4 regions of the Pseudoalteromonas sp. NEC-BIFX-2020_002 genome follow, and region 4 is predicted to be linked to each of the others. Evidence: predicted binding sites of a transcription regulator. Region 4 holds the regulator's gene; each other region holds the start of a gene.
What was found. The regulator sigma-54, encoded in region 4, starts transcription at its own class of promoters, with help from an activator protein. The targets are predictions, from matches to a motif close to GTTGGCACGNNNNTNGNNT.
Positions count from the first base shown of each region.

Region 1: a site for sigma-54 is predicted at 5,372-5,390, ahead of HJP15_RS18135 (TorF family putative porin). Genes of this name have one in related genera too.
Region 2: a site for sigma-54 is predicted at 3,407-3,425, ahead of HJP15_RS16435 (PspA/IM30 family protein). Genes of this name have one in related genera too.
Region 3: a site for sigma-54 is predicted at 5,049-5,067, ahead of HJP15_RS21835 (flagellar hook-length control protein FliK). Genes of this name have one in related genera too.

Region 1 covers NZ_JABEPJ010000020.1:10,901-19,043, reverse strand. Annotated here, with positions in the region: gene HJP15_RS18160 (ABC transporter permease) at 1-721, opposite strand, end outside; gene HJP15_RS18155 (ABC transporter ATP-binding protein) at 714-1,421, opposite strand; gene HJP15_RS18150 (efflux RND transporter periplasmic adaptor subunit) at 1,421-2,587, opposite strand; gene HJP15_RS18145 (YIP1 family protein) at 2,639-3,349, opposite strand; gene HJP15_RS18140 (aldo/keto reductase) at 3,518-4,411, shown strand; gene HJP15_RS18135 (TorF family putative porin) at 4,594-5,271, opposite strand; gene HJP15_RS18130 (hypothetical protein) at 5,561-6,724, opposite strand; gene HJP15_RS18125 (helix-turn-helix domain-containing protein) at 6,873-7,073, opposite strand; gene HJP15_RS18120 (hypothetical protein) at 7,082-7,399, opposite strand; gene HJP15_RS18115 (AsmA family protein) at 7,739-8,143, shown strand, end outside.
Region 2 covers NZ_JABEPJ010000016.1:22,025-30,167, reverse strand. Annotated here, with positions in the region: gene HJP15_RS16460 (TIGR04219 family outer membrane beta-barrel protein) at 1-536, opposite strand, end outside; gene HJP15_RS16455 (DUF2333 family protein) at 540-1,526, opposite strand; gene HJP15_RS16450 (copper chaperone PCu(A)C) at 1,535-2,053, opposite strand; gene HJP15_RS16445 (hypothetical protein) at 2,142-2,465, opposite strand; gene HJP15_RS16440 (PspC domain-containing protein) at 2,475-2,681, opposite strand; gene HJP15_RS16435 (PspA/IM30 family protein) at 2,692-3,366, opposite strand; gene dusA (tRNA dihydrouridine(20/20a) synthase DusA) at 3,619-4,581, opposite strand; gene HJP15_RS16425 (LysR substrate-binding domain-containing protein) at 4,757-5,635, opposite strand; gene HJP15_RS16420 (LysE family translocator) at 5,730-6,356, shown strand; gene HJP15_RS16415 (glutathione binding-like protein) at 6,373-7,089, shown strand; gene HJP15_RS16410 (glutathione S-transferase N-terminal domain-containing protein) at 7,092-7,760, shown strand; gene HJP15_RS16405 (antibiotic biosynthesis monooxygenase) at 7,900-8,143, shown strand, end outside.
Region 3 covers NZ_JABEPJ010000003.1:69,263-77,405, forward strand. Annotated here, with positions in the region: gene fliF (flagellar basal-body MS-ring/collar protein FliF) at 1-1,342, shown strand, start outside; gene fliG (flagellar motor switch protein FliG) at 1,335-2,381, shown strand; gene fliH (flagellar assembly protein FliH) at 2,385-3,203, shown strand; gene fliI (flagellar protein export ATPase FliI) at 3,222-4,556, shown strand; gene fliJ (flagellar export protein FliJ) at 4,556-5,002, shown strand; gene HJP15_RS21835 (flagellar hook-length control protein FliK) at 5,137-7,647, shown strand; gene fliL (flagellar basal body-associated protein FliL) at 7,739-8,143, shown strand, end outside.
Region 4 covers NZ_JABEPJ010000013.1:529-8,671, reverse strand. Annotated here, with positions in the region: gene HJP15_RS14665 (KpsF/GutQ family sugar-phosphate isomerase) at 1-861, shown strand, start outside; gene kdsC (3-deoxy-manno-octulosonate-8-phosphatase KdsC) at 861-1,412, shown strand; gene lptC (LPS export ABC transporter periplasmic protein LptC) at 1,409-1,963, shown strand; gene lptA (lipopolysaccharide transport periplasmic protein LptA) at 1,953-2,486, shown strand; gene lptB (LPS export ABC transporter ATP-binding protein) at 2,483-3,208, shown strand; gene HJP15_RS14640 (RNA polymerase factor sigma-54) at 3,275-4,771, shown strand; gene hpf (ribosome hibernation promoting factor) at 4,801-5,088, shown strand; gene HJP15_RS14630 (PTS sugar transporter subunit IIA) at 5,093-5,545, shown strand; gene rapZ (RNase adapter RapZ) at 5,566-6,408, shown strand; gene HJP15_RS14620 (HPr family phosphocarrier protein) at 6,423-6,695, shown strand; gene mgtE (magnesium transporter) at 6,817-8,143, shown strand, end outside.

The sequences.
Region 1 (8,143 bases), on a different contig from region 4:
CTTCATCGCTGCCTTCTTTAAGCCTAAACATTATTTGTACATTACTACTGCTGTTCGCGCCTTCTAGTGCGCTCATTGTACTGATAGGAATATTTATATAATCATCTTGATCAAAGCCTAGCAAGCTGCCTTGTTTTTCGGCTACACCGATAATTCTAAACCATTCACCACCGAGCTTAATATACTCGCCAACAGGGTTCTCTGGTAAATTAAGTTTTTCGATGATGGAGGGGCCAATAAAAGCGACGCGACGGCGTTTTTCATCGTCTTCCGCACGAATGAAACGACCAAGTTCAGGGAACGTTCTATAGGCTTTTTGATAATCTTGCTCTGTTCCCATAACACGTGATGAGTGGCTTTTATTACCATATTCAGCACCACCAGAAAAGCGCCAAGTAAACATTAAAGCGGTAAATGTTTCAGCTTCTTTTACTCGGGCTTTTAAGGTTAAAAAGTCTGTGTAAGTTAGCTTGGCGTTTTTGCCAACCATTTCTTGTTCAATACTGGTAAATGGCTTAATAGAAGTTACATCTGGTGCCATGTCGGCTAATTGATCGTTAATCTGTTTGGTAAAACCCTGCATAACAGCAACCACAGTTATAACTGCGGCCACCCCAATGATGATCCCTAAGCAGGTTAAGGCACTGCGCATTGCGTTGGCCTTAATGGCCATTAATGCAGCTTTAGTGCCTTCTATGATAGCAATGGCGGATTTAAACATTTTGTTTTTCTCCCGTACCTTTGCGTACATCGCTGACAACTTTACCATCGACTAAGCGAATGACACGTTGGCAGTGATCAGCAATCTCTTGTTCGTGAGTTACCAATATAATGGTATGGCCTTCGTTATGTAGCTCATCGAATAAAGCCATAATCTCGGTGGTGGTTTTACTATCTAGGTTGCCAGTTGGTTCATCGCCAAGCAAAATATGTGGCTTAGTCACTAAAGCACGGGCAATGGCAACACGTTGGCGCTGGCCACCCGAAAGCTGGTTTGATAGGTGATTTACTTTATCGCCAAGGCCTACTCGTTGTAATGCTTCGAGTGCTTTTTCTTTACGTTGCTTTGCAGGAATAAACCGATAAACCAAAGGTTGCATAACATTTTCGAGTGCGGACGCACGAGGCAACAGATTGAAGCTTTGAAAAATAAAGCCCACACTTTCATTACGCTGATGAGCAAGTTCGGTTTCAGTCATGCTTTTTACGAGCTTATCTTTTAAAAAGTAGTCACCGCTGGTTGGTGTATCTAAACAGCCAAGTAAGTTCATTAGCGTTGATTTGCCAGAACCCGAAGGGCCAATAATAGCAACGTATTCGTTTTCTTCAATTACAATGTTTACATCATCAAGGGCTTTAAATATTTGATCACCCATTTTGTATTGCTTGTTAATGTGCTCAAGCTTAATGACCGCAGACATTATTTAGCATCCTTGGCGATAGATTGTTTAATTTTTACTGTATCGTTTTCTTTTAACTTACTAACAGGGCGAGCAGGGCCAATCACTATACGCTGACCTTTATCCAAACCACTAGTGACCGCTTGTTCAATATCAGATGAAATACCAACTTTTACGTACGTTTTAGTAACGGTGCTGTCATCATTTAAGCGCCACACAAAATATTTGTCATCTTCTTTTTGTATTGCTTCAATAGGTAGTTTTAAGCCATCAACCGCGATACTTGTCGCAATTTCAGCGCGACAGCTCATACCTGCATATAATTGTCGATCAGTGTTATCCAGCAATACTTTTACTCTGAATGAGAGCCCTTGCGAACCAACTTGGTTTTTAGCCGAAGTACCAATGTTAATGACTTTGCCAGTAAAAGGTTGATTTGGGTAAGCGGCTGCGTATATATCAGTATGTTGGTCGAGTTTAATGCCAGCAATATCGGTTTCATCAACTCTTAACTCAGCTAAAATAGCACTAGGATCAGCAACAAGCATAAGATCTGAGCCAATAATATTGGTTGTACCAGCAATCACAGTTTCGCCTTCTTTAATATTTACTGAGGCTAACAAACCGCTCATTGGGGCACGAAATACACTTTTACTGAGTCTATCTTCAGCAATAGATAGTGAAGCTTTAGCTTGATTATAGGCCTCACCTCGCGCTTCAATGTCTATTTTTGCAAGATCTCTTGCGTTTTTCAGATTTTCATACACTTCTTGACCAGCGAGGCCTACATCATAAAGCTCTTTTTGACGCTTTAATTGGCGTTCAATATTCAGCAGGCGAGTTTTACTGTGTTTAATCTCTATTTCGCTGGCACGTAAAACAGCTTTGTTACGTGTTACTTCTGATTCAAATGCGGTGGTATCAAGGCGCATTAGAATATCGCCTTGTTGTACACTCTGTCCTTCCTCAACAAATACTTTGTCTACACGGCCTGTTACCTCAGAGCGCAGCTGTACTTGCGTGTTAAAAACCAAGTTACCAGAGGCCATAATAGAATCTGCAATACTGCCTTGTTCCACGGTTGCAATGTTAACCTCGGCTAGATCTTCATTGCCGGTGATTTGCTTAGATACAATAAGAGCAATAAAAGCGCTGATCGCAAGGGTAACTATAATTGCTTTTTTCATTTTACTTCCTGTTAATACGCAATAGGCAGGCTATTACACCTGCCTTTATTTTTATACTAGAGCGATGATCGCCCAAATACCAAATATGACTACATTTGGTAAAGCAGCAAACAAAATAGCTTTATTCAAACTAAAGTTAGTCCAGCACTTTAAACCAATGGCTGCCAGTGCAATGCCCCAAACAGTAAATATACTAATGGCTTCTGTTAGCGAATAGAGAGAGTGACCAAGTGGTAGCCCTAAAATCAATTGATTAATCGAAGCGTAGTTAAAAATACTCATTGAAAGCTGATCCGTACTGGCTGTAAGTACTAAAGCTAATATACCCAAGCTTGAGATAACTGCTGGCATCATGGTCCAAACACCAAAACCATACCAAGCCCCATAGCTATGCTGAGCATCTGGATCTTGTTTGGAAACTAATAAATAGTAGCCGGCAATGAGCGCATTCATGATGATTATGGCAAAAAGGCCACCGCCAATTGCAAACCATACTTGGCTATCAATACTTTGCTCCATACTTTGGCGGATCATTTTTTGTTCACCAATCGTGGCATCAATACTGGCTGCGGCTACTTGCTCTTCTAGAATAAACTGTGAGTCCGCATTGGTATAAAATACGTATGTACTAATAACAAGTGCTGTAGCTATTAATGTAAAGGCAAGCCAAGACCAGCCTTTTGCGTCTTTTAAGCCATTAAAGGTTTTGCTTGGACTGATAAAAATATCAACACATGCTGATAGGGCGTTTGATGAGCTCATTGTTATTATTCCTTTATTAATCATTTATAGGTACAAATATTATTGCTATTAATACCTTATTAAGAGGGTAGAATAAAGCATAACTCATGTGTGATGAGAGTTAAATTGTAACGGCTTATTAACACAGGCTTAACGGCAAGGAAGTAAGCAATAACAGTAAGGTAAATTATGACTAACACAGAACGAAAAATAGATGAATTGGTACTTGGTTTTTGGCGGTTATTAGATTGGAAAATCTCTGCACAGCAATGCTTAAGCTTTCTAGAGCAAGCTATAGATGCAGGTGTAAAGCACACTGATCATGCTGATATTTATGGCGAGTATGGCTGTGAAGCGCAGTTTGGTAAGGTGTTGTTATTAAAGCCAAGCATTCGTGATGATATTAAAATTATTACCAAGTGCGGTATTAAGCCCGCATTTCCAAGCTTGGGGTTGGCGGGTCAGGCAAACCATTATGATTCAAGTGCGCGGCATATTATAGCTTCAGCGCAGCAATCCCTTAAGCATTTTAATACAGATCGTTTAGATGTATTACTTATTCATCGTCCCGATTATTTAATGAATGCCGACGAAATGGCCAAAGCATTTACTACCCTAAAGCAAAGTGGCGATGTGTTGGAATTTGGCGTATCTAACTTTACGCCATCGCAATTAAGCTTATTACAATCACGCTTGGATTTTGAACTAGTCACTAATCAAGTTGAGTTTTCACCCTATGAAATGAAAGCGCTGGATGATGGCAGTTTGGATCAATGCCAGCTACTTGATATCAAGCCTATGTGTTGGTCACCATTAGCAGGCGGGCGCATCTTTGCGGATAGCGATGATAAAGCCATTCGCTTGCGCCACGTACTTGAGCAAGTTGGCAGAGAAATTGGTGCAAGTTCAATAGATCAAGTTGTTTATGCGTGGTTATTAATGCATCCAAGCTCACCATCAGTGGTACTGGGCACGGGCAATATCAAACGTGTTGAGTCTGCGGTTGTAGCTAAACAATTAAAACTCAGCCGTGAGCAATGGTATCGGATTTGGCAAGGTTCAACAGGGCATAGTGTGCCATAAGTGCTGTAAGTTTTAAGCGCCCTGAGCGCTTGGTAAGCCTTGACATAAAATCTGAATTGAGTAGATTTTGGCTTACCGCTTACCGCTTACCGCTTACCGCTTACCGCTTACCGCTTACCGCTTACCGTGATCGAGAAAGGGCCTTGCGGCCCTTAGTGTTGCAGCAAGTAACACATTCTTTTTTATAAATTAAAATCGACAGAGTAAGCAACGTAAGCTTTTAAATCTGAGCCATCGATATCGTTATCAGACAGGCCAAGTGTAAAGCCATCTTTAGAGATTGAAATACCGTAGTCGATGATGTTGTCATCGCCTATAAAGTCACCTGAGTAATGGCCAACATGCAATGCCATTTCAGTCCCGTTACTACCAATAGCGAAGCCATAATCAGCGGTTAGGTATAAAGAGTCACTGAAGTCAGATCCATCACCACTTGCCGCGGACGTTGCCAAAATAGATGCACCAAAGCTGAAACCGCCCATGCTGAGGCTACCGTAAATTTCAGAAAAATCAGCGTCAGCAGATGATGCCGCATCAGGGTATGCGTAATAAATATAACCGACGTCATAACTGATATTTTCGTTAATATCGCCACCAAAGCCTGCATAAAAATCAAGTTCATAGGTCATTTCATCGGCCCAAGATGCATTGGATACCCAAGTACCTGCGTAAAAACCAGACTCGTTTACATAATCAATACCACCAGATATTGCAGCATCACCATTAGTTTGCTCTTGTCCACGCCATAAGTAGTTTGAAGTTGCTGCTACGTTAGCTGTTACTTCTGCATAAGCGGTTGTTGATGTTGTTCCCATTAATGCAAGCGCGCTTATAGCAATCACTGTTTTTAGTCTAATCATGTTTGGTATCCTGTTGTTATGCTGATTTATTGACTCGTAATTATTTTAGTTGGTTGCAGCCTATTAATTGGCGAGCCCTTTTAGTTGTCTAATAAGATATTAGCAGTGCTTGTGCCAAGTTGAATTGAAATTGCACATTTATATTTTTATCACTTTAAAAACAAAGAGGTGAATTTTTAGAGGGAAGAGGGTGGGTTGTATTAGGTAAGTATTACGCACTTTCTTGGTGCATAAAAAAACCCGCATGCACAAAACGATTGCAGCGGGTTTTTATCAATTTTAATGTAAATTAGCCAAAGATTGTGCGCATTAGGCTAATTGTTTCATTAACTCCACGGCCTTTTTGCACTTCGCTAATAATAGAATCACGTTTGGCACGAATATGCTCAGGCATATCCTCAGCAGCTAGAGCGCGATCAACTAATATTTCAGCTGATTCTTTACCGCGACGAACCTTTTTTGTGCCAGTGCTAGTTGCACGTTTAGGTTTGTTTAGTAGCTTAATGTAGTTAGAGTTCTCTGGTGTGTTTTTATCAGCATAATAAAATAAACAAGGCAGCAGTGCTTTAATCGCTACAAGCTGTTGGTCTAATTCACTTTCGCCATTTGCCATTTTAAACCAAGACATATTATTAATTGTTTGCACAATATCTTGCCAATAGCGTGCAAAGTCACGGTTATTTAATTTGGTAATAGCCAGAGCTGAACAAAGTGCATCTAAGCGAGTGTTATTAATTGGTGTAAATACATCAGGGCGACGCATTGCTAATAGGCGTGTTGCAGGTGCGAGAGTTGGTTTTTCATTACTTTCGTTAAACGCGAGTAAATATTTAACAACAAATTCTTGATAATCAGCTTCAGTTACTTCGCCTTCAAGCGGTATATGCGCGAGTGCATCATCAAATAATGCAGGCAGATCACCCAGCATCAAATGAAAACCTTTTGCGCTTTTTGTTGAACTAAACCATTCTACATCAAAATTGTAGTTACTAGGATCAAGAGACGAAGTGTGTTTACCGCTAAAAGCGAGTAAATCTTCAGGGATCATATCTTTTAATGTTTGTTCACGAATGCTTGCAATATAAGTTGTAAGGCGTAATTGCTCATCAAGCGCTAATACATCTTTATGTTGCTCTATAAAAACACTCACTACAGGCCAAGGGGCTACACGTAGAGTTTTTAACTGCAAAAAGCTAATCGCTGAAATTAATAAGTCATGGAGCTTTTTTAATACAGGTAATTGTGCGCTTTCAAGTAAGTCATAATTAATACGATCGCGACTAGCGTTGAGCAGTTCGTAACACCAACCTAAAAAGTCTTCAGGATGATTTTCTATTTTCACCGCCATTAGATTAAGGCTGAGCTCTGAAGCCTGCTTTAAGATATTTTGATAAATATGACCTTCTTGATCGCCTAATGCCATTTGTGAAGGTGAAATAAGCAGTTTTTTCATGCCGGACGGTACTCCAAGTATATACATTTTTTAGTTGTTTAATTTTAGCGCAAAAAGCCTAAAAACAACAGGGCTATGCATCATACCTAAGAATAAAGGGGATGCAATCTTGCTAATGCAAATCTACACAAGATTGCGTTTAAAGTGTTTAATCACCATCGTCAAGCGTAAAAAGATGCTCAACAGAGGTATTAAAGTGTTGTGCTATCTTCAATGCAATGATCACTGACGGTGTAAAGCGTAATGTTTCGATTGTGCTAATGGTTTTACGAGACACACTAATCGCATCGGCTAGTTCTTGTTGCGACAGTCCTGCAGCTTTGCGAAATTCAGCTATATGGTTGTGCACATTAACTCCTAATCACGGCTCTGCCAAAGCAATGAAGCGCCATAAACTAGGCACGTTATAGCCAAATAAAATGTCGCCATGACTGAATGTGGCACGTCACTGAGAAACGCTTCTGATGTGAAGAAAGTAAAACCCATGCTGCACATGAGTATTATGACTATATGCTTATAAGCAATGGTATCAATTGTATTTAGAAACTCATCTTTATAAGTGAGATTGCAATGCATCTTTCTGGTAAAACCGCCCTTCATTACAAACATAAAGAATGAGCCAAGAAAAGCAGCGCTTCCTGATAACAACAGCGGTACTGATGTATTGTCGAGCATAGGGTAACCACTGATAATTAGTAAAGTCACCCCCATAAATATAGAAAACTATGCATTATGACTCATAAATTTTTCTTCTGTTTTTATATCCTGTTGTTTCATAAAGTCCATCCTGTGAAAGTGATAATTTTATATTTTTGTAACCTACAGGTATCAATGTAACCTCAAGGTATCATTGGGTCAAGTTTTTTTTGTAACCTAAAGGTATCAAAATGTTTCAGTGACTATTCATGTCATTAATATAGACTGAGGAAAATTCATTTTTTACAGGCGGAGCAATGCTTTTGGGTCTTACTCCCGCTATTATAAGAACATCATTTGCACATTCGAAGGATCATCATGAAAACCCTACTCAAAGTAATTGGTGTAATAATCTTGCTGTTCGTAGCTTTAATCGTCGCGGCACCTTTTTTAATACCAACAGACGCAATCTTTAATAAAGTCTCGCTGCAGGTTGAACAAACCACAGGACGTACATTAACGATTAAAGGGGATAAAACATTATCGGTTTTTCCTTCATTAAAGCTTGAACTTGAAGATGTGCATTTTGCCAATATGAAAAGCGGCTCACGTGCAAATATGGCAAGTATGCAGCAACTTGCGATCCACATCCCATGGTTTTCATTATTTGGTGGTGAGCTGAAACTAGAGAAGTTTGTGATCAATGAGCCAGATATTCTACTTGAAACGGATAAAAACGGTAAAGCTAATTGGCAACTATTTGATGCGGTAGCAAAACCTGCT
Region 2 (8,143 bases), on a different contig from region 4:
TCAGCACGACCGTAAACCAATGGTACAAAACCTGAGAAATCTATTTTTTCAGTGACTTGTACATCATTAGCATTCGAACTATCAGTACCGCTTACTGTAATTTCACCATCAAACTGCTTCGCGTTTATACCTAAATCGATAGATACCAAGTCATTATCAAAAATTTCGTAGTAAAGAATATAGTCGATGTGCGATAAGTCACTCATCGTACTTGCGACTGTATTATTTCTATATGTTGTGCCATTAAATTCAAATGCTGTATCGAGCGTAGTAGAACCATTTAGCTCCAGCTCTGTATACTTTAATTTAATATTTGGCACTAATGGCACAGGATGCTCAAGCGCTGCGTAGTAACTAACAAAAGTTTCATCTTCAAAATTAAAGTTTTGTGCTGTATTACCTTTGTCAGCAAAACTACCTGAATTATCAGATTGCCAGCCATCAACACCAACGTATAAACCCAATATGGTATCTGCGTGGGCAACAGGTGCTAAGAAAGCCATCGAAAGGGCGGCAGCTAAACAGTACTTTTTCATGTTTTATCCTTGCGCTAAAAGTTCGCTAAGTTCGATAAGAGCCGCGTTGGCTCTAGATATGTAATTTGCCATCACTAATGAATGGTTTGCAACAAAACCAAAACCATTACCATTTAGAATAACCGGACTCCAAACAGTTTCTTGGGTTGCCTCAAGCTCGCGAATAATTTGCTGCAAGCTAACACGTGCATTTTTTTTCTCAAGTACATCAGCAAAGTCGTATTCTACCGCTTGCAAAAAATGTAATAAAGCCCAAGTTGCGCCTCGTGACTCATAAAAAACATCATCAATTTCCCACCACGATGTTTTAACCTGACTTTGTAACGGAGCATACGTTGCTTGATGTGCCTCTTTATCTCCGGCTAAATCTGTATTTAAACGCTCTTGCCCAACACTTGCACTTAAACGTTGGCTTAAACTACCTAAACGTTTTTCAGCTTCTTTTAACCAGCCTCTTAAGTTATCAGCGCGAGAATAAAACTGGCTTTCACGCGCATTTTGATCTGCAATTTGTGAACGGTAGACCAATAAAAAGTCGATCCCTTTTTGGTATTCGCTTTCTGCGCTTGGCCATGCCCACGCTTCAGAGCTAATATTAAATTGTGGCTGCGCTTTTTTTAATGCTTCATGCTCTGTTGATTGTGACTGCGAACGACTAAAATCTTTACGCATTGAGAGCGCTAAATCGCGGCTCATTTCTAATGCACCATACTCCCACGCTGGCATATTATCCATAAGCACACTCGGCGGCATCATATCATTCGATAAATACCCACCTGACTTATTTAATAATGTACTTGTAACTTCAATTAATGACGTTGTGGTTGTATAACCTGTAACAAACTTTTCACCACGTTGTTGTGCTTGCTGCTTTGCGTGTGTAATTATGTCAATACGGGCTGGTTCAACGCTCCAATAAACTGCCGTCGCATAAAATAAAATAAACACGAGTATCAGCGCACTGATAATTTTCCCTTTGTGTTGTGACATTTAACCTCCTAATGATGCATATGGTGTTGTTTAGACTGCTCAGCTTGTTCTGCTTGGCTCTCTAACGAAACCACTTTTGCCTGAGTGAAAACACGGTTACCGTCGCTAAAATATAGCGTGAGTTTAAGTTCTTGCCCTACTTTTAATGGCTCTTTTGGTTCAAATACCATTAAATGATAACCGCCCGGTTTAAAGTCGATTTGTGAATGAGCTTTAATTTTTAATGAATCTACTTTATTCATTTTCATCATGCCATTAACGTGTTGGTGCTCATGAACTTCTACACGGCCTAAATTTTCAATACTCGCCTTGGTAAGTGTTACTGCGTTATCGCCCTGATTAACCAAGTTAAAATAACCGACACTCGATTTACTCGCAGGTAGAAAAACCCTTACTTGTGCGTTATTTACAACAATATGACTGTCAGTATCGTGATGGTGTTCTGCATGTGCAATAACAGGTGAGGTGTATAGGCTAATCCCTAAAAGAGCACTAGAGAGTGCTGTAAGTAATGGCTTAAGAGTCATTTCAATCCTTGTTACGATAATCATTTTATTGACTAAATTTAGCATAATTGTGAAAAAATAGTCAGTAAAATTAGTATTTAGGTGGTTGTTAGGCCACCTTTTTATTATCAGAAACAAGCCAACATAAAAATGCAATGAGTAGTAACGGCCAAGCAATCATTAATGAACCAAATAATAACGCAATGAGCAATCCTAAAGAGACTGCAATACCAGCACCTAACAGCCCCACACCAACCAATGCGATACATACAATAACTGCTAGCACGGCTAAAAGTGCGCCTACGAGCTCAATACCTATCCAGCTGAGATCGGTGAACCATAGCGGTAATTGCCATGAATCAAACTGCATAATCTCAAATGGACTTGATGTCATAAGTAACAAAATTAATAGACAAACTGCAACAATCTTCATGGCACTCTCCTAATATACTTTACTTTCTAAGCAACAATGGGCAATTAAATAACCTGCACCTATGACTAATGGAAACTGAATAAGCATTAAGATAGTAACCAATCGAGTAACCCACACAGGTAGATCTAATCGTCGTGCTAACCCACTACACACTCCTGATATTTTTTTATTTAATGGGTCTTTATACCAACGTTTTTGACTATTATAAGTATTCATAACAACACTCCTAAGCTGACTTTTTAACTTTAATTTTTAACGCTGCAAGCTCTTGCTCTAGTGCATCATTTTTAACTAATGCATCAATTTGATCGGCTGTTGTATTTTGATTAGCCGAATCAGTGATTTCATAAGCCTCAACCTGCGCTTCAATCGCATCAACACGACGCTCAATAACATCAAAACGTGAAAGTGCATGCGCTACTTTTTCACTGTTTAATTGATGATTTACACGCACTCTGGCATTCACCACGTTATGTACTTGCAGCAAGCTTCTTTGCTTTGCTTTAGCCGCGCCAAGCTTTTCTTGCAAACGCTGAGCGTCATCTTGCAATTTTTCTAGCGAGTCGGTCAGTTTAACTAACTCAGGCTCAATTGCCGCTAAATCAGACGCTACTCGCTGCTTTTCTTTGAGAGCCGCAGCCGCCAAATCATCACGGCCTTTACTTACCGCGATTTCCGCTTTTTCCTGCCATTGTGTAATACTGTTTTGTTTTTCTGTCTGCTGACGTCTCAATACTTTTTCTTCACACAAAATTGCCGCAGCAGTTGCTCGGCACTCACCAAGCGCTTGCTGCATTTCTTGAATAAGCAAGTTTAAGAGCTTTTGCGGATCTTCTGCTTTATCTAGCGCAGCTACTATATTTGATTGAATCAGATCACTTACACGATTAACTAAGCCCATGACTTTCTCCTGTTGATTATGGGTGATTACCACTTAATGATTCCAAGACTTGTGCCATGTTATTCGAATAAAATAAAAACCAAATAATATCAAAAACTTAAATAAAAAAATAACAATTTAAAATGACTTTGAGCTGAATATTAAATGGTTAAAAAAACTAAAATAGTTGCTTTTTAACCATAATTTAGGATCAAAAAAAGCCACTAAAAAGTGGCTTTTATAATCTACTAATTACGGTATTAAATTAGTGATTTACTGCGGCACAAAACTTAACGCCTTATCCATCACAGATAAATCAGCTTGTTTTCCGTGGCCATTTTCCGATAAATGACGTCGAAAGCCACGGGCACCAGGTTGGCCCTGAAAAATACCCAGCATATGGCGCGCAATATGCCAAAAGTTGGCACCTTGCTGCATCTCAGATTCAATATAATCATACATTGAACGCACTACATCATGGCGTGATTGAGTGAAATTACCGTCACCGTAAATCTTTTCATCAACTTCGCTGAGTATAAATGGGTTACTATATGCTTCTCTGCCAATCATAATACCATCAACATGAGCAAGGTGTGCTTGACTGTCAGCAATCGTTTTAACACCACCATTTAAACTTAAATGTAATTGCGGGTAGTCTTTTTTTAGCTGATAAACACGTGGGTAATCAAGTGGCGGTACTTCACGGTTTTCTTTAGGGCTTAAGCCTTTTAACCACGCTTTTCGTGCGTGAATAATAAAATCATCACAACCAACATTATGACTGGCCTCAATTAAAGCACATAAGAATTCATACGAATCTTGCTCATCAATACCTATACGGGTTTTAACTGTAACAGGGATATTAGCCTGCTCTTTCATTGCAGCTACGCAATCAGCAACAAGTTGCGGTTCACCCATTAAACATGCACCAAAACGACCATTTTGAACACGATCTGACGGACAACCCACATTAAGATTAATCTCGTCATAGCCACGCTCTGCGGCTAATTTTGCACACTGAGCAAGTGCTTTAGGATCTGACCCGCCCAACTGTAAAGCAACCGGTCCTTCATGCTCATTGAAATGCAGATAATCACCACGGCCAAATAAAATAGCACCCGTAGTTATCATTTCAGTATACAACACTGTGTGCTTTGTCATTTTACGATGAAAAGTACGGCAATGACGATCAGTCCAATCAAGCATAGGAGCAACGGATAGCTTTTTAGAAATCAAAGGTTTACCTATAAAAATAAAATTAGAAATTAGTGTAAACACTAAGGGAAATAACTGGTGATTTTTGAGGATTATACAAGAATTAAAAAGGTAAATAAAATTAATTTATAACCTACGATTGGACAGATAGTTGTTTTAATCTCGCAATGATCAAATTAAAATACTGCAAATGCAGTTACCTCTGATAGTTTGAAACAAAATCAATAAACAATCGTATCTTGAGAGGTAATTGTTTTTTCGCTGGATAGAGTAAATGAACTGGTCGTGGGTTAGGTTCTTCTCCAATTAATATTCTAATCAAGGTGGAATTATCTAGGTTCTCTTTAAGCAGTGAAGATGGTTGAAGAATTATTCCTTTACCTTGGCAGGCTGCAACTCTTAAGCAATTACCACTATTACTCACAAATTTACTATCTTCAATCCGTAATGATTCTATTTGAAATTCTCTTTTCAACCTAGAGTGTGTTTGCCAAGGTTTAAATCCCAAAAATAGATGTGCTTCAAGATTATTAATGTTATTTGGTATACCAAAATCTTTTAAATATGCAGGAGAAGCACAAAATATGAGTTGTTGCTCATCGACTTTTTTAGAGATATAAGATGCATCCTTTAACTCACCGACCCTAAAGGTCATATCAAAATCATCCAACAGTACATCAGACAATGAATCCGAAAGCTCTAAATCAATATGAATATCAGGATACTTATCCATAAAATCACTAATGAGATAAGTTAGCTGGTATGTGCCATACGTCACAGGAGCATTTATTTTTATGCGACCTTGAGGCTCCCCTGAAAAATATTCCATCTCATGCATCAGTTGTTGATATTGTGCAGATAACTTTGCCGCTTTACTCAAATACAACTCACCTGCCTCTGTTAGTTTTTGACCTCGTGTACTCCTACTCAAAAGCTTTACATTCACCTCTTTTTCTAAAAAATTAATGTATTTACTTACCATCGTTGGTGATAACTCAAATTCATTAGCAACTTTAGAAAAACTCTTTTCCCGACATACCGCGATAAAAATATTAATTGCTTTTATTCTATCCACTATGAACCCTCAGTTAAAGCTGTTAACACCTAATCACTGTTAATCATTCCATGCTAGCAAGATAGACTAGCCACGTAAACTAGTAGGAGTAAGAATGAACACATACTTAATAAGCTTTTTTATTTTATCTTTGATAACGGTTTTAAGCCCAGGTCCAGCGGTATTATTTACAATTCACAACACGCTGAATTATAAGTTAACTAAAACGTTTTTGGGTATTTTCGGGGTCGCTACTGGAATTTTTTTTGTGGCTGCATTTGCAACGTTGATCCTTATTTTTGCAGCAAATACATTAAACTTTGCTCTTCTGGTAACTAGCGTTACTGGCTCACTGTATTTTTTCTATCTATCATTTAACAGTTTGCAAACGAGCGTACCAAAAGAGCATAAAAAAGACGTACAACTTAATTCATTTAAGCATGGAATACTGATCAGCTTATTGAACCCTAAAGCGCTTGCCTTTTGTATTTTTATATTTCCTTTATACCTAGATACTAAAACAATTAGCTTTCACAAACCTGCTCTCTTATCACTAATATTCTCATTCAATGTGATTATTGTGCACAGCATATATACATACGTTTTTACACGTATAGCAAAATCAATTGACCTTAAAAAGCTCACTTATATCTTTAATAAAATATCAGCTGCCCTATTTTTTACATTCGGTGTTTTGTTAATAAAACAAACTATCGAAAACACATCTAATTTATTCACTTAAGAAAACAGAGGTAACTATGATCGACTTATATTACTGGACTACACCTAATGGTCACAAAGCTACAATGGTGCTTGAAGAGCTACAATTAGCATATAACATTCACCCGATAAATATTAGTGAAGGAGAGCAATTTTCAGAAAAATTTTCAAGTATCAGTCCAAACCAAAGGATCCCTGCAATCGTTGATAACTCGCCAAATGATTGTGATAAAAGTATAAATATTTTTGAGTCTGGTGCAATTTTACAATATTTAGCTGAGAAAACAGGTCACTTAATAGGAAATACAACTGAAGATAAATACAAAGTAATTCAGTGGTTAACTTGGCAAGTTGCTGGACTTGGACCAATGGCAGGGCAAAATCATCATTTTAGCCATTATGCTACTGAAGAAGTACCTTACGCAATAAAGCGATACCAGAATGAGACAAGCCGTTTATATAGTGTTATGGACAAACAATTAGCATCTACTGAATACCTTGCAGGTACTTTCTACTCTATTGCTGACATAGCGTGCTTTCCTTGGATAAGAATTCATGAATATCAGAACCAAGATATTTCTAACTTTAAGCATCTAGAACGCTGGCTGAAAGCAGTAAGTAAAAGGCCTGCTACGATTAAAGCATTAGAAGTAGCTAAAAATATCAACACAAAACCAACTGTAAATGAGAAGGCTTCAAGTTTATTATTCAACCAAGTTAAGGTGACTACACCACATCAAAATAGCGAGAAATAAACATGATCAAATTATATGAATTAGCAGGTAAAAACAACGTCATTTTTAGTCCTTATTGTTGGCGAGTACGTTTAGCGTTATTACATAAAGAATTAGATTTTTTAAGTGTAAAAACAGCATTTACTGACATACAAAAAATATCTGACAGTAAATTTAAAACAGTTCCAGTTATCCATGATGGAAACGTAAATATGAACGATTCTTTTAAAATAATTGAGTATTTGGAGGCTAACTATCCTGAAAAACCCTCATTATTTAGTTCTAATGAGGGACGTGTTTTATCAATTTTTATTGAAGCATGGGCAAATTCTTTACATTCAGACATAGCGAGAATGGCAATTGGAGATATACATAGCCACTTGCAAGATCAAGACAAACCTTATTTTAGAAGAACACGGGAAAGTTTCTTCGGCAAGAAGCTAGAAGATGTTCAACAAGAAAATTACGATACAGCTAAAGAAAGTTTTCTCTCAAAACTCAGTGTACTCGAAAAATATTTAACCAAAACAGAATTTATCGGGGGAGCTAGCCCACTATACCCAGATTTCATTGTTTTTGGCAGCTTACAGTGGTTATTTACAACTAGCCATACATTTGAGATTAATGAGTTAAGTAGCAACTGCAAAAATTGGTTTTTAAAGATTAGTCAGATTTATGTTATTCAGGGTTGAGGAGCTTAATCTGAAAGTACATAGCATTGATGAACTAGCGGAATAATGCTAACTGAGTCTAAATGAATATTACATACAGGAAATGTGATAACAGAACAAACTAAAATATTTCAACAGCTACCACCATTGGAGATGAATAATGATTACTAGAAAATGGACTGCACCAATACCCACATCTAAGCGTGATGAATATATAGATTATATAATGCAAACTGGCTTTGCAGATTATAAGAGTACAAAAGGTAATATAGGTGCGTTTTTAACGCTAGAAGAAAAAAACAATAAACTTTATTTTACAACACTGACTTTTTGGGACTCTTATGAGTCGATTAAAAATTTTGCAGGTGAAAATTATCATCTGGCAAAATATTACCCTAAGGACG
Region 3 (8,143 bases), on a different contig from region 4:
AAATTCTGGTACTGATATTATCATGCAAGATATGGGTTTTGGTGTAAGCCAACGTTTAGAGCGTGAACGTTTAAAGCACGGTCGTGAGCAACAGCTTGCACGAACTATTGAAGAACTAAAAAATGTTACCCGCGCCAAAGTATTACTAGCCATCCCAAAAGAAAATGTGTTTGCTCGTCGTGAGAAAAAACCATCAGCAACCGTTGTGCTAACACTTAAGCGTGGACGTATGCTTAGTAGTGAAGAAGTTGATTCTATTGTTGATATTATAGGTTCAGCGGTTCAAGGCTTGGAACCTGCACGAGTTACAGTTACAGATCAAAATGGTCGATTATTAAATTCTGGTTCACAAAGTTCACTTGCGTCACGCTCACGTAAAGAATATGAAGTAGAGCGCAAACGTGAGCAGGAATACCTCGAAAAAATTGATAGCATTCTAATTCCGGTACTGGGCTTGGGCAATTATACTGCGCAAGTAGATTTAAGCATGGATTTCAGTTCAATTGAAGAAACCCAAAAACGTTATAATCCTGATTTACCGGCAGTGAGAAGTGAAACAACATTTGAAGAAAGTAACATCGGTGGTCTTGCAATCGGCATACCTGGTGCTTTGTCAAACCAACCTCCTGCAAATTCAGACATACCAGAAGTAGCAGGTCAAGGCGGAGCTGGCTCAGGCACTTCACCAAGTCGTAGTCATAAAGAAGCAACAAGAAATTACGAATTAGATACCACAATTTCTCATAAACGTCAGCAAACAGGTGTGATACGTCGTATCAGTGTTTCTGTTGCGGTAGATTACTTAGCAACAGCAGGGGAAAATGGTGAAACGACCATGGTGCCTCGCTCAATCGAAGCGCTGTCAAATATTCGTCGTTTATTGCAAGGTGGTGTAGGTTTTGATTTACAACGAGGTGATGCGCTTGAAGTTGTGACCGTTCCTTTTGTTCGAGAGGAAATGGGGTTAGCGATTGAAGTACCAATTTGGGAGCAAAGCTGGTTTATGAAGATCGTTCGTTTAGTGCTCGGTTTCTTAGTCATTGTTGTGCTTATAATGGCCGTTGTTAAACCAATGCTTAAACGCTTAATCTACCCAGATGATACGCTTGAAGAGTATGACGATGACGCACTTAGTTCAGGTGTAGATATTGGAGACAATACGCTGGATATGCTAAATAAAGATTTTGATTCTGCTTCGGTTGGCTTCTCAAGTGATGGTACACTACAGTTACCAGACCTACATGGCGACGAGGACTTGCTCAAAGCTGTACGTGCCCTTGTAGCTAATGAACCTGAACTCTCCTCACAAGTTGTGAAAGCGTGGTTAACAGAAGATGACTGATCAAGACCAAGAACAAAAACAACTACCAACAGCGTTTGATGTTGATAAATTAGACGGTGTAGATAAAGCCGCAATCTTATTGCTGAGTTTATCTGAAGAAGATGCTGCGCAAATATTAAAACATCTTGAACCTAAGCAAGTTCAAAAAGTGGGTATGGCAATGGCTGCGGTAGATGACCTATCGCAAGCTAAAATCAGCGCAGTACATAACTTGTTTATAGAGCAAATCCAAAGCTTTAGCACGATAGGCTTCCAATCAGAAGACTTTATTAAAAAAGCATTAACAGCAGCCTTAGGTGAAGATAAAGCGGCAAGTCTTATTGATCAAATTGTAATGGGATCAGGTGCTAAAGGTCTGGATTCTCTTAAGTGGATGGACTCAAAGCAAGTTGCTAACATTATTCGCAACGAGCATCCGCAAATTCAAACCATTGTTTTATCGTATTTAGAGCCAGAACAATCAGCTGAAATATTAGCGCAATTCCCTGAAAAAGTGCGTTTAGATTTAACCATGCGTATTGCTAATTTAGAAGAAGTTCAACCAGCAGCATTGCAAGAATTGAATGAAATCATGGAGAAACAATTTGCTGGTCAAGCTGGCGCGCAAGCTGCGAAAATGGGTGGCTTGAAAGCAGCCGCTGATATTATGAACTACCTTGATACGAATGTTGAAGGTCAGTTAATGGACTCAATACGTGAGCATGATGAAGAAATGTCACAACAAATCCAAGATCTTATGTTTGTGTTTGAAAATCTAATGGAAGTTGAGGATCGTGGTATCCAAGCCATTCTTCGAGAAGTGCAGCAAGACGTATTGATGAAAGCAATTAAAGGCACAGATGAAGGACTGAAAGAGAAAATTCTGGGTAATATGTCTAAACGTGCGGCAGAAATGCTGGCTGATGATTTAGAAGCGATGGCACCTGTGCGAATAAGTGAAGTTGAAGCGGCACAAAAAGAAATATTATCAACTGCGCGACGTTTGGCTGATTCAGGTGAAATCATGCTCGGCGGTGGCGGTGGCGAGGAGTTCCTATAAACGATGAGTAACTCACGCTCAAATCAAGGTCGTCCGCTTCATGCAAGAGAAGCGGTTGATGAATTATTAGAAAATTGGCCAATTCCAGATGTAACGCAAGATACGCGTAAATATGATGGACGTTCAACTGCTTTTGGTACACCGCTTGCTGATCTGTATCGTAAAGAGCAACAAAGGAGTGAGCCAGAGGTTGAACCTGAAGAGCCTGAACTCCCTTCGTTAACGATGGCAGAATTAGAGCGTATTCGCCAAGACGCTTACGAAGAAGGTTTAAAACAAGGTCATGAGCAAGGCTATATTGATGGTTTTGAGAAAGGCGTCGGTGAAGGAAAAGAAGCAGGTTACAAAGAAGGCGTAGAGTTAGGTAAAACTCAAGGTCAAGAGGAAGTAAAGCCATTAATTGAAGAGCAATTAACAAGCTTGCGAAGTCTACTAGATAGTTTGAGTGAACCATTAGCTAAAGTAGATGACGCAGCTGAAAAACAGCTTGTGCAACTAGCAGTAATGCTTGCACAAGCGCTTATTTATCAAGAAATAAAAACGTCACCAGATATTGTTCTTCATAGTTTAAAGCAATGCATAGATGCACTGGGTACAGAGCAACCGAATATACGTATTCATTTAAACCCAGAAGACATAGAGCTTATTAAAAATAGTTACACAGAAGAGGCATTGGCAGTGAGTGGTTGGCAACTAATACCAGAGCCCACTTTAGAACGTGGTGGTTGCCAAGTTAAAACAGCACAATCATCAATTGATATGACAGTCAAAACCCGCGTCAAAGAAACGTTGGATAGCTTTTTGCATAGTAGTGGTATCTAAGTATATTACTGGCTTGCTATGAGTAGTCAATCGCGCCCTTTAAGTGAACGTTTACAAAAATATCAAAAGCATATTCACGTACCAGTCCCTGCGGTCGCAGGTATTTTAACGCGTGTTGTTGGTTTAACTTTAGAAGCAAAAGGCTTGCGCGCGCCAGTAGGTAGCCAGTGTAAAATTGAAACCATGCATGGTTTTGTTGATGCAGAAATTGTGGGTTTTAACGACCAAACATTGTATCTCATGCCTAATGATCACATCTCAGGGGTGCTACCTGGCGCACGAGTAATACCTCAAGTTAATGAAACCGGACTTCCAGTTGGAATGTGTCTACTTGGGCGAGTTGTCGATGGATTAGGCCGCCCATTAGATGGACTTGGTCCGATCAATGCTGAACATCATCTTAAATTTGCACAAAATTCGATAAACCCTTTATCTCGCAGACCTATCAGTCAACCGATGGATGTGGGGGTGCGTGCCATAAATTCAATTATTACAGTAGGGCAAGGCCAGCGAATGGGCTTGTTTGCAGGTTCTGGTGTCGGTAAATCAGTATTACTAGGGATGATGACCAGAGGGTCTGAGGCTGATGTGATTGTGGTTGGTTTAGTTGGTGAGCGTGGACGAGAAGTTAAAGAATTTATTGAGGAAATTTTAGGCGTCGAGGGACGAAAGCGCTCAGTTGTGGTTGCAGCGCCAGCCGACTCGTCACCTTTAATGCGTCTAAAAGGGTGCGAAAGTGCCGTCACAATCGCGGAGTATTTTCGCGACCAAGGGTTAAATGTTTTGCTATTACTTGATTCTGTTACGCGTTATGCAATGGCTCAGCGTGAAATAGCGTTAGCGGTTGGTGAGCCGCCTGCCACAAAGGGTTACCCACCATCAGTATTTGCGAAACTACCTGCCTTGGTTGAGCGCGCTGGTAATGGTGGCGAAGGGCAGGGTTCTATCACTGCATTTTTTACTGTGCTGAGTGAAGGCGATGATATGCAAGATCCTATTGCGGATGCTGCGCGCGCGATTTTAGATGGGCATATCGTACTATCGCGAGAGCTCGCTGACAGTGGGCATTATCCTGCCATTGATATTGAAAAATCGATTTCACGGGTGATGCCACAAGTTGTGTCTGAGCCACACATGCAGCAAGCTCGAGTACTTAAACAAGTTTATTCTATGTATCAACAGAATAAAGATATGATCACTTTAGGAGCATATCAAAAAGGTACGGACCAGATGCTCGATCAAGCTATTAATATGATGCCAAGAGTAAACGCTTTTTTACAACAAGGCATGAAAGATGTGATCAGCTATGACGAAGGTCTGCAAGGGCTGGCTCAATTATTAGGACAAGCATAATGACGAAAAATAAACTTGATTTAGTGCTTAGACTAGAAACTGAGAAAGAAGAATCACTAAGGATGAATTATCTGCAGGCGCAGCAACATCTGCAAAGTAATCAACAAAAGCTGCAAGGTTTGAATGACTTTCGGTTGGAGTATACGCAACAACTTCACTTAAAAGGTCAGTCAGGTTTAAGCAGTGCTGGTTTTAGTCAGTATCATGCCTTTATCGCAAAAATAGAAGAAGCAATACGCCAACAAGCAAATACTGTAAATACAGCAAAACAAGTTGTATCACAGCGACAAAGCCTATGGTTAAAGCAACAAATTAAAGCTAAGGCAGTAGCTAAATTAATAGAAAAACAGCAACTTAAAGCAAATGTTATTGCTCAAAAAAATGAACAGAAAATGTTAGATGAATTTTCGTCAAATCAATTTTATCAAAGGCGCCGCGCTTTATAACGAGTGCAGTAATAGTGAGGCTAAGTTATTTTCTGCTTTTTTTACCTTAGGCACATAACTTGCTTTATTTATCAGTGAAGTATTTATTCTGGCAAGCTGCGGCGGCAAGTTGCCACTTATTATGTAGGTGAATTATGGCGATTAGTGATCTATCAGTACTCATTTCAACTGAACAAGATGTCCAGCTAACTAAAAAGGGCAGTGAAGCCAAAGATCCGCAAAGTACAGCAAGTGATTTTTTTAGTCTTTTGCAAAATGCCAGCGGCCATGCTGATACATTAAAGGTGAAGGCTAGTCGAGCGACAGATGAAACAAAGGCTGACTCAGTTGAAGCTAAACCAAACTCGGCCGAAGAAAAACTTACATTAATTGAAAGCGATATACTAGCGAGCAGCGCTGAAAGTGATGATAAAGTAGATAGTTCTGGTGACGCTATGCTTGCTCATATAAATGCAGCTAATAGCATCGATACACGAGTTAATTCACCAAAAGTGGCCAATGCAAACTCGATTGGAAATTTGCTAGATCGCGCAACACATGAAAAATTTGATCCTTCAATCCCTTATATTAAAGCGCCTCGCCCGATTGACGATATTACACCTATTATTGAACCTGTACCCGCTGACGATACTAGTGAATTACTTGATCCTAGATTAGCCGTAATCAGTGGGAAGACTATCATTTCAGAGGCAATTGATAAGCAGTTGAATGTAAAGATAAATAAAGGACCAGGTGATACTGTTACGCCAATACCTGTTGAACCAATTGTTGGCGATATTCAAGAGAAAGGCGATGCAGCGCAAAGCGTGCCTGTTAACACAGCTCAAGGTGTAGTGAATAATGGCGAAGCAAATGTAATTAATACTACAACGCAAACTGCAAAAGCAGAACCGCAAATAACAGCAATAGGCACCAAAGATGCACCAACAGTCAGTGCTCAAGTAAGTAATGAAAAAGATGAATTGATTGAACGAAGAAAAACTCACAACTCAAATCAAGTTGAGACTAACACTGCTGACAATAAAAGTGGTTTAGTGCTTAAGGAAGATGCTAAGCCTATACCTCTTGATAAGTTACAAAGTACAGCGTCATTAGTATCCGAAAATAAAGCGACACAGACAGCTTCTATATTACCAAGCGATAAAACACAGAAAGTTGAAGTACCTAATAAAGTTGAAGTGCCTAATAAAGATAATAACGCAGCGGATAGACTAAATAACACATCTACAAATAACCTAGATAAACGCGTAATGACTAGCAACAATCTTACAAATACAGCGCAAGAAATTAAAAATCAGGTGGCATCATCTTCACAGTATTTAGTTAAGGAAGCAGCTATTGCGGATAAGGCAGCAAATATATTACCAAGTGATATTGAGATAGAAAAAGCAAGTAAAGCACTACTTAATAGCCAGTCAGCGACAGAGATAAAAAGTAACCCTGTATTAGCTAATCTAACAGATGAACAGCGTAAAACCCTTCAGAGTCAAGCTGCTGTGATAGTTGAAGAGGGGGTGACGCCGGCTAAACTTGATACCTTTAAACAATATATTACTGAGTTAGTAAACAAAAATGAAAAAGTAGCTCAAAATACAGTTGAAAAACCATTATTAATGTCGCAATCAGAAAAAGTAAGTAAAGAGCTTGATGTTGCGATTGGACAGTTAAATAATGCTGATAAGCAGGCCTTGAGGACTCAATTACAACAGTTTTTAGCAACGGCACAGCCAAAAGGCGCGGCATTAAATAATGTAACGGCGGTTATTGATAAACTTGATCAATTGCACGTGGCCGCGGACACTCAAAAATCAGAAAAAGTGATCCCCCCCCAAAGTGCTCAAGTTTTAAATAGTACAGCTGCAAGCATTGTAACAAGTCCAGAGGCTAGCAAAGCTCAGACTTCGCAAGAGGCATTGATTAAGTCAGTTACACAAGAGGCCGTAGTAAAATCAGAGACGCAACAAGCAGTGATAAAAGATGCATTGCTTGAAAGTCATAACAAAGAACAGGTTTTACCGCGAGAGTCAGCAGTAGGGCGTATCAATCAGTTATTTGGACAAATTACAGGGCAGGTCGCAACACTTGCAGCGCCAATAGCTGAAAGTAGTGAGCAGCGTTATCAGCAAGAAATTACAGATATGCAGGTTTTACAAGCTCAACAGGCAAGCCCAACGTCGCAAACAAAACAAGTGAACTTGGATCCAACATTACTCCAAGCATTAAACATAGTGAAAAGTGATGCCGCAAAATTATTGCAAGAGCGAGTGAGTGCCTTATTAAGTATCAATAATAAAGAAGCTGAGATTCGCCTTGATCCACCAGAAATGGGCAGCATGCAAATACGTATTCGCAGCGACGCAGAGCAAGCACAAATTAACTTTGTAGTACAGAATCAACAAGCTAAAGAAGCACTCGAACAATCAATGCCAAAATTACGAGAAATGTTAGCTCAACAAGGTATTGAATTAGGTGAAAGCAGTATTGAGCAAGGTAATAGCCAAAATGGATCTGGAGCGGATGAGCAATCGCAAAGTAGTCAGCATGCAAATAATCAGCAGAAAAATGAGAGTGAAAGTACATTAGCTGAGCAAAATACGAGAATGTCAGGACAACAATCGACATCATCAATAGATTACTACGCCTAACACCTGCTATTATAAAAGCATAAGAATAAATAACTTGATGGGCATACGATACTCGTAATATGCCCATTATTAAGGCATAGAGGAAACCATCATGGCAGAAGAAGCAAATTTAGAAATTGAAGATGGCGGTAAGAGTAAGAAAAAGCTAATAATTATTATTGCTGCTGCAGTGCTTGTTATTGGTGGTGCCGTTGGATTTTTCTTAATGTCTGGCTCTGATTCACCAGAAGAAACATTAGCTGAAGAAACTGTTACAACTCAAGAAGCTGAAAGTTCAACATCGGGGGCTTCTGTTGGCAGTGCTTTATATGTTGCAATGCCACGACCATTTGTATTTAACGTCCCAGGAGCTAGCAGAGACCGCATAGTGCAAATAAAAGTACAATTATTAGTACGTGGTGATGTAAATGAAGAAACAGCTAAAAAACATATACCCTTAATTGAAAGTACACTTTTGGGTGTACTTTCAACCACTACAGCTGATGAGTTAGGAACG
Region 4 (8,143 bases):
CTAATGTATCAATGCAGCGGTCGGATTATTGTCGTAGGCATGGGTAAATCTGGCCATATTGGTAATAAAATAGCGGCAACGTTAGCCAGCACAGGTACCCCTGCTTTTTTTGTGCATCCAGGAGAGGCAAGCCACGGCGATTTAGGTATGATCACACGTGATGACGTGGTTATTCTTATCTCTAATTCAGGTGAAACCAGTGAAGTATTAAACATTATCCCGGTCATAAAGCGCCTTGGTGCAAAAATGATCGCAATGACCGGCAATCCTGACTCATCAATGGCTACATGGGCTGATGTTCACGTATGCGTTAAAGTAAGCCAAGAAGCATGCCCGCTTGGCCTTGCCCCAACAGCAAGCACAACAGCCACGCTTGCTATGGGGGATGCAATGGCAGTTGCCCTACTTGAAACGCGAGGCTTTACTGCTGACGACTTTGCACTATCACACCCTGGTGGAAGTTTAGGCAAACGCTTATTGCTGTGCTTAAAAGATATTATGCATTCTGGCAATACAACGCCTATCATCAAAGACACGCAATGTATTAAAGACGCGTTAATTGAAATGTCGGCTAAAGGCTTGGGCATGACCGCTATAGTTGATAATTCGGGTCAACTTGCTGGCTTGTTCACAGATGGTGATTTGCGCCGAATTTTAGAGCAACGAATTGATATTCACAGTACTTTAATTAGTCACGTAATGACCCGTTCTTGCACAACAGCTACAGCCGATATGCTAGCAGCCGAGGCGCTTAATATCATGGAGAATAAACGCATTAATGGCTTAATTGTCATTGATGAAAATCACCACCCTATTGGCGCACTTAACATGCAAGATTTGCTAAAAGCAGGAGTTTTATAATGCAATTTGCAGACTTATACCAACCACTTTCAGACGATGCGCAAACCCGCGCCAAAAAAGTTAAATTACTTATTTGTGATATTGACGGGGTATTCTCTGATGGCCGTATTTATCTTGGTAACCAAGGTGAAGAGCTAAAAGCCTTCAATACTAAAGACGGTTTTGGTATCAAAGCGCTTATCAATAGTGGTTTTGAAGTAGCCGTGATCACAGGCCGTCATTCACAGATAGTTCAGCAACGAATGACTAGCCTAACTGTACCGCATATCTACCAAGGCCAAGAAAACAAGTTGCACGCTTATCAAGAGCTAAAAGATAAACTCCAGTTAAGTGACGAACAAATTGCCTATATCGGCGATGACGGTCCTGATTTACCGGTCATGGAACTGGTTGGCTTTGCAGTTGCTGTAAATGACGCACACCCGCTAATTAAGCGACTATCACATTACACAACAATGCTACCCGGTGGCTTTGGTGCAGTACGCGAGCTAACCGACTTATTAATGCTAGTTAATGGAAAATCATTGACCAGTGAAGGGACTAGCTCATGAATAGTGCGCGTTTAATATTAAGCGTATTATTTATAGGTTTTATGGCGTGGTTGTGGCTCCCGTACTTTAGCCAAACAACGACCACGGTAAAAAATCAAGAAGATGTGATAGCAAAACCTGATTATACCGCGGTCGAATTAAAGCAAACCGCATTTGATGAACAAGGTAAAATTAGCCACAAAGTAACCGCAGCAAAAATGGAACTTTATCAGCAGTTAGGATTTACTTACTTTGAAAAGCCTATTTTTACTTTATATAATCAACAGCAAACGTGGCAAATCAATGCGCAAGAAGCCACATTATATGAAAATAACCAGTTGATTTTAGAAGGCAATGTTGTTGCTAAAAATCTCACAAACAACGCAATGATTAAGCATATTAATGCCGATAACATCTTGGTTGATATTGAACAACAAACCATGAGTTCAGAACAGCCTGTTGAATTAATCGGACCAAATTTAAAGACCACCGGACGCGGCCTTAGAGCCGACTTAAAAGCCGAAGTCGTAGAACTTATTAACCATACGCGAACCATATATTATGACCAATAAATTTGCTCACTTACTTGTAATACCTAGCTTGTTCATTGCCCTTTCAAGCTTTGCTGAAGGTACTCTTCCACTTGCAGACCAAGTATCGATAAGCGCTGATAAACAGCTTGCACAGCTGAAAAAAAATGTCGGTATTTTTGAAAAAAACGTAGAGATAATCCATGGTAATCGTCGTATCACAGCTGATCACCTAGAAGTGCACAAACGTGAAGATTTAGGTGATAATAAGCAGCTGCTTGTTGCCACTGGAAGCCCTGCATACTTTGAAGAAAAACAAACAGATGGCACAATTATGAGCGCCAGCGCCAATGAGGTTCGTTACGATGTTGATAAACGCTATTTAACTTTAATCGGTAACGCCCAAGTCACTCAAGCAGGTCAAAAGATTAATGCCAAAAGTATTACATACGACATGGACCAACAATTAATTAGCGCTGAAAAAGATGAAAATTCAGACGAACGAGTGCATACAATATTAGTCCCAGTAAACACTAAAAAAGATAACGAAAAAGGTCAGCCATGAGCACATTAAAAGCTGAGTTTTTAGCAAAAAGTTATAAAGGCCGCCAAGTCGTAAAAAATGTAGGCTTAGAAGTCAGCGCTGGTAGCATTGTTGGCTTACTTGGCCCTAATGGCGCAGGCAAAACCACCACTTTTTACATGATTGTAGGATTAGTGCCAAGCGACAAAGGTAAAATAAGCATAGATGATAACGACATCACCTTATTACCAATGCACAGCCGTGCACGTTTAGGGATTGGCTATTTACCGCAAGAATCTTCGATATTTCGCAAACTGACCGTTTACCAAAACCTGATGGCGATACTCGAAACCCGTAAAGAGCTAAATAAACAAGCTCGTGAAGAAGCGCTTGATGGCTTACTTGATGAATTTAGCATTCAGCACATCCGCGATAGTCAAGGTATGGCATTATCTGGTGGTGAACGCCGTCGCGTTGAAATTGCTCGCGCTTTAGCCGCAAACCCTAAATTTATCCTATTAGATGAGCCTTTTGCTGGCGTTGATCCTATTTCGGTGTTAGATATAAAGAAGATTATTGAACATCTTAAAAACCGTGGGATAGGCGTACTTATTACCGACCACAATGTACGAGAAACCCTTGATGTTTGTGAAAAAGCCTACATAGTTTCTCATGGGGAGTTAATTGCATCAGGCACTCCTGAGCATGTACTTGCCGACCAAACAGTCCGCGACGTTTATTTGGGTGAGCAATTTAGGCTATAAAGCCACGCCCGGCTAAGGTTCTGCTAGACTTAATTATGACAACAATAAAAGGATTGTTAGAGATACATGAGGCAATCACTCCAGCTGCGCATGGGCCAGCAACTTACAATGACACCACAGCTACAACAAGCTATTCGTTTGTTACAGTTGAGCACATTAGATCTTCAACAAGAGATCCAAGAAGCACTAGATAGCAATCCATTACTTGAGGTCGATGAAAATGACTTTGGTGATGAATCAGGTGGTAAGAACGAACAAAAACAAGATACTGATGATCAAACTGTCAGTGCCTCAGCTGATGACACGCCAAGTGAATACGAACAAGAAAGCAGTGAAGCGCTAGCAAAAGATACCGTAAGCGACGAAATGGCGATGGATGTTACATGGGATGAATACATGAGCGCCGCACCAAGCTCTTCATCAGGGCCAATGCCTGAAGATGAATCTATTTATCAAGGCGCTTCATCTGAAACCCTCCACGATCACCTTATGTGGCAACTACAGCTGACTCATTTTAGTCCGACTGACGAAGCTATCGCGATAGCCATTGTCGAAGCGGTTGATGACTCAGGTATTCTTACACTAAGCTGTGAAGACATTGCTGAAAGCCTAAACAAAGGTAATAACGAAGAAGAAATTGAACTTGATGAAGTTCAAGCGGTATTAAAGCGTATTCAGTTATTTGATCCGGTCGGTATTGCTGCACGCAGCCTACCTGAATGTTTATGTATTCAGCTAAATCAATTTGATCCTGCAACGCCTTGGATTGCCGAAACAAAAATGATTTTAACTGATCATATCGATTTATTAGCTAGTCGCGACTATCGTACTTTGATGAAAAAGACTAAGCTAAAGGAAGATGAACTAAAAGAAGTAATGACACTCATCCACAGCCTTAATCCAAAGCCTGCGGATACCATAGTTCGAGAAGAGTCAGAGTACGTTATTCCCGACGTGTCAGTGAAAAAAATTAAAGGCCGCTGGGTGGTAGAGCTCAACCCAGATAGCATGCCAAAAATTAGAGTTAACAGCCAATATGCGGCGATGTCGCGCTCAGTAAAATCGAGCACTGACAGCCAATTTATTCGCTCTCATTTACAAGAAGCTAAATGGTTTATAAAAAGCCTAGAAAGTCGTAATGACACATTACTCAAAGTAACTAACTGCATTGTTAAACAGCAGCAAGGTTTTTTTGAGCATGGCCCCGAGGCTATGCGACCTATGGTATTAAACGATGTTGCTGAAATGGTTGAAATGCATGAATCAACAATCTCCCGGGTAACAACCCAGAAGTACATGCATACACCACGTGGTATTTTTGAGTTAAAGTATTTTTTCTCAAGCCATGTCAGTACCGAAAATGGCGGAGAATGCTCATCGACAGCAATTCGTGCACTCATAAAAAAATTGATTGCAGCAGAAAACTCAGCTAAACCATTGAGTGATAGTAAAATTGCAGATATATTGGCAGAGCAAGGTATCAAAGTAGCTAGACGAACAATAGCAAAGTACCGTGAATCGCTAGCTATTCCACCGTCAAATCAACGTAAAAGCTTGATTTAAGGCGTAAAACCACAAGAAGGAAAATGCTTATGCAACTAAATTTAACTGGTCGTCACGTAGAAATTACTGATTCATTAAGAGACTATGTAAACAATAAGTTTGCGAAGCTTGAGAGGCATTTTGATCACATCAACAATGTCCATGTTATTCTTGACGTAGAAAAGCTCAACCAAAAAGCAGAAGCAACATTACATGTCAGTGGCGCAGAGCTATTTGCCTCAACGCAGCACCAGGACATGTATGCCGCGATTGACGGGCTCATCGATAAACTCGACCGTCAAGTTATCAAACACAAAGAGAAGCACGCTCGACACTAACACTATGAAACTAAGTTCACTTACTTGTCAGGACTGCAGTAAAGCTGCGGTCCTTTTTAATAGCAAAAAACGTATCCTCGAATTTATCAGCCAATTGGCTCATGAACGGCTTCCTCACTTATCACAACAAGACATATTGAGTGCTCTATTAAATAGAGAAAAATTAGGTAGTACAGGTATTGGCCGTGGTATCGCGATCCCGCATGGTCGTATGAGTGGCGCACAAGAACCACTCGCTTTAATTTTAGTAAGCGAACAACCAATCAATTTTGATGCCATTGATAATCGCCCCGTCGATATTTTTGTTGCACTCATCGTACCTGATGGTGACAGTGAACTTCATTTAAAGACGTTGGCTACAATTGCTGATAAACTCAACGACAAAGAGTTTTGTAAACAAATACGTAGCGCAAAAACAGACCAAGATCTATATCAAGTCATTGTTGAACAGTCGTAGTTAAAAGAAGGAGAGTTTACATGGAATTAATTATCATCAGTGGGCGCTCAGGGTCAGGTAAATCTGTCGCTTTGCGTGTATTAGAAGACCTTGGCTATTATTGTGTTGATAATATCCCTGTAAACTTATTACCGTCGTTAGTACGTAGTGTATCTGATAACTACGATAAGATTGCCGTCAGTATTGATGTGCGTAACTTACCCAAAGAACAGCAAGAGTTTAATGATATTCTTGAGTATCTTCCGGGGTTTGCAAACCCAACTCTATTTTATCTAGACAGTGACGACCAAACGCTCATTAAGCGCTTTTCTGAAACACGCCGTTTACACCCACTTTCTTTAGATTCACTGCCACTTGATTTAGCCATTAAACAAGAAAAAGTGCTCTTAGATGTACTTATCACTCGCGCCGACTTTATTCTTGATACAACCGATTTAAGTGTCCACCAGCTGGCTGAATCAATTCGCGAAAAAATCTTAGGCAAAAAAGATAAAAAACTGATCATTACATTTGAGTCATTTGGTTTTAAGCATGGCATTCCTAAGGGAGCTGATTATGTATTTGATGCGCGCTTTTTACCAAACCCACACTGGGAACCTGAATTAAAGCCACTAACAGGGCTTGATCAACCGGTAAAAGATTATTTAGCGAGTCACAGCATAGTGCAAAAATTCACATGGCAAATTCAAACTTTTATGCAAACATGGTTACCACACCTTGAACGCAATAATCGTAGCTACTTAACAATTGCAATCGGCTGTACCGGTGGACAACATCGTTCAGTGTATTTAGCACAAACCATTGGCGAAAGCTTTGCAATGAGCCATAGTAATGTAAAAATTCGCCATCGCGAACAAGAATAAACGAAGAGAAACCAATGCGTTTAGAAGATACATTTTTAATAGAAAATAAGCTTGGTTTACACGCCCGTGCAGCCAGTGTATTAGCGCAACTAGCCGTGCAGTTCGATGCCAGTATTACGCTTCATCAAGATAACAAAGAAGCCGCTGGAGATAGCGTATTAGGCTTAATGTTACTTGAAAGTAGCCAAGGAAAAGAAGTAAAAGTAGTGTGCGAAGGCCCCGATGCAGAACCCGCACTAGCGGCAATAGGGCAACTTATTGCACAGAAATTTAACGAGCAAGAATAGCTCGTAGTATCGCTTTACAAATTGCGATAAACTGAATAAGCATGTTGGTTATAACAATCAGCCTGCTTAATTATCGAAGTCTACCCTACCCTAAAAGTGTATTAATTATTTAAGGACGCCAATGCCTGAAGCTTTTGAACAAGATTACCCACTACAACAACTAAAACAAGTGACTAAGTCACTTAACAGTGGTCAGTTTGTTCAAGTTAGGCGTATGTTGGCAAAAACAGCTCCATGTGACACCGCATTACTGCTTGAGTCATCCCCCCATAAAACTCGTACCCAACTATGGCAACTAGTTGACCCTGATGTTCAAGGTGACGTACTCGAAGAACTCTCAGAAGATGTTCGTTTAGGTATTATCGCCCAAATGGAACCGGAGCATATTGCTGCGGCCACTGAAGACATGGGGCATGATGATTTAGGTGAAGTGCTAAGAAGCCTGCCTGACACAGTTTATCAAGACGTTGTTAGCGCAATGGATAGCCAAGACAGAGAACGCGCAACGCAAGCTCTTTCATATCAAGAGCGCTCTGCTGGTGCGCTGATGAATACAGATACCGTGACCATTCGTCCAGATGTCACTATCGACGTGGTACTTCGTTATTTACGCTTAAGAGGTGAACTACCAGAGGGCACCGATGACCTTTATGTCGTTGATAAAAACAACTGCTTTATAGGTGCCATGTCACTAACCACATTATTGACTAATTCGCCGGATAAGATCATTCGTGATTTTATGGATGAAGATTGTGAGTCCATTCCTATTTCAATGGATGAAACGGAAGTAGCCCAACTATTTGAGCGCCATAACTGGATATCAGCACCTGTTGTTGATGATAACGACCATCTACTTGGTCGTATTACAATCGATGATATCGTTGACGTTATCCGCGAAGACGCCGAGCATAGCCTGTTAAGCTTGGCGGGTCTTGATGATGAAGAAGACACCTTTGCTCCCGTATTAAAAAGCTCTAAAAAACGCTCTATTTGGCTGGGAGTTAACTTATTAACAGCACTTATGGCAGCTATTGTTGCCAGCTTTTTTGAAAACACCTTAGCAATCCTACCTATCCTTGCAGTATTGAATGGCATAGTGCCTTCAATGGGTGGCGTTGCGGGTAGCCAAACATTAACACTTGTAATACGTGGTATTGCCGTTGGTCATATAAACCAAACTAACCAACGTTTTTTACTTATGAAAGAACTCGCTATTGGCGCGATTAACGGTATTGTTTGGTCAATTCTGATAGCAGGTGTAGTCGCAATTTGGCAGTGGGACTTTAAACTTGGTGGCGTACTCGCATTTGCAATGTTTATGAATCTAGTTGCTGCGGGCATCGCAGGTGCAAGTATCCCACTGATCTTGAAAAGAATGAAAATAGATCCCGCCCTTGCTGGTAGCGTAGTACTGACAACAGTTACAGACATTGTCGGCATATTCGCAT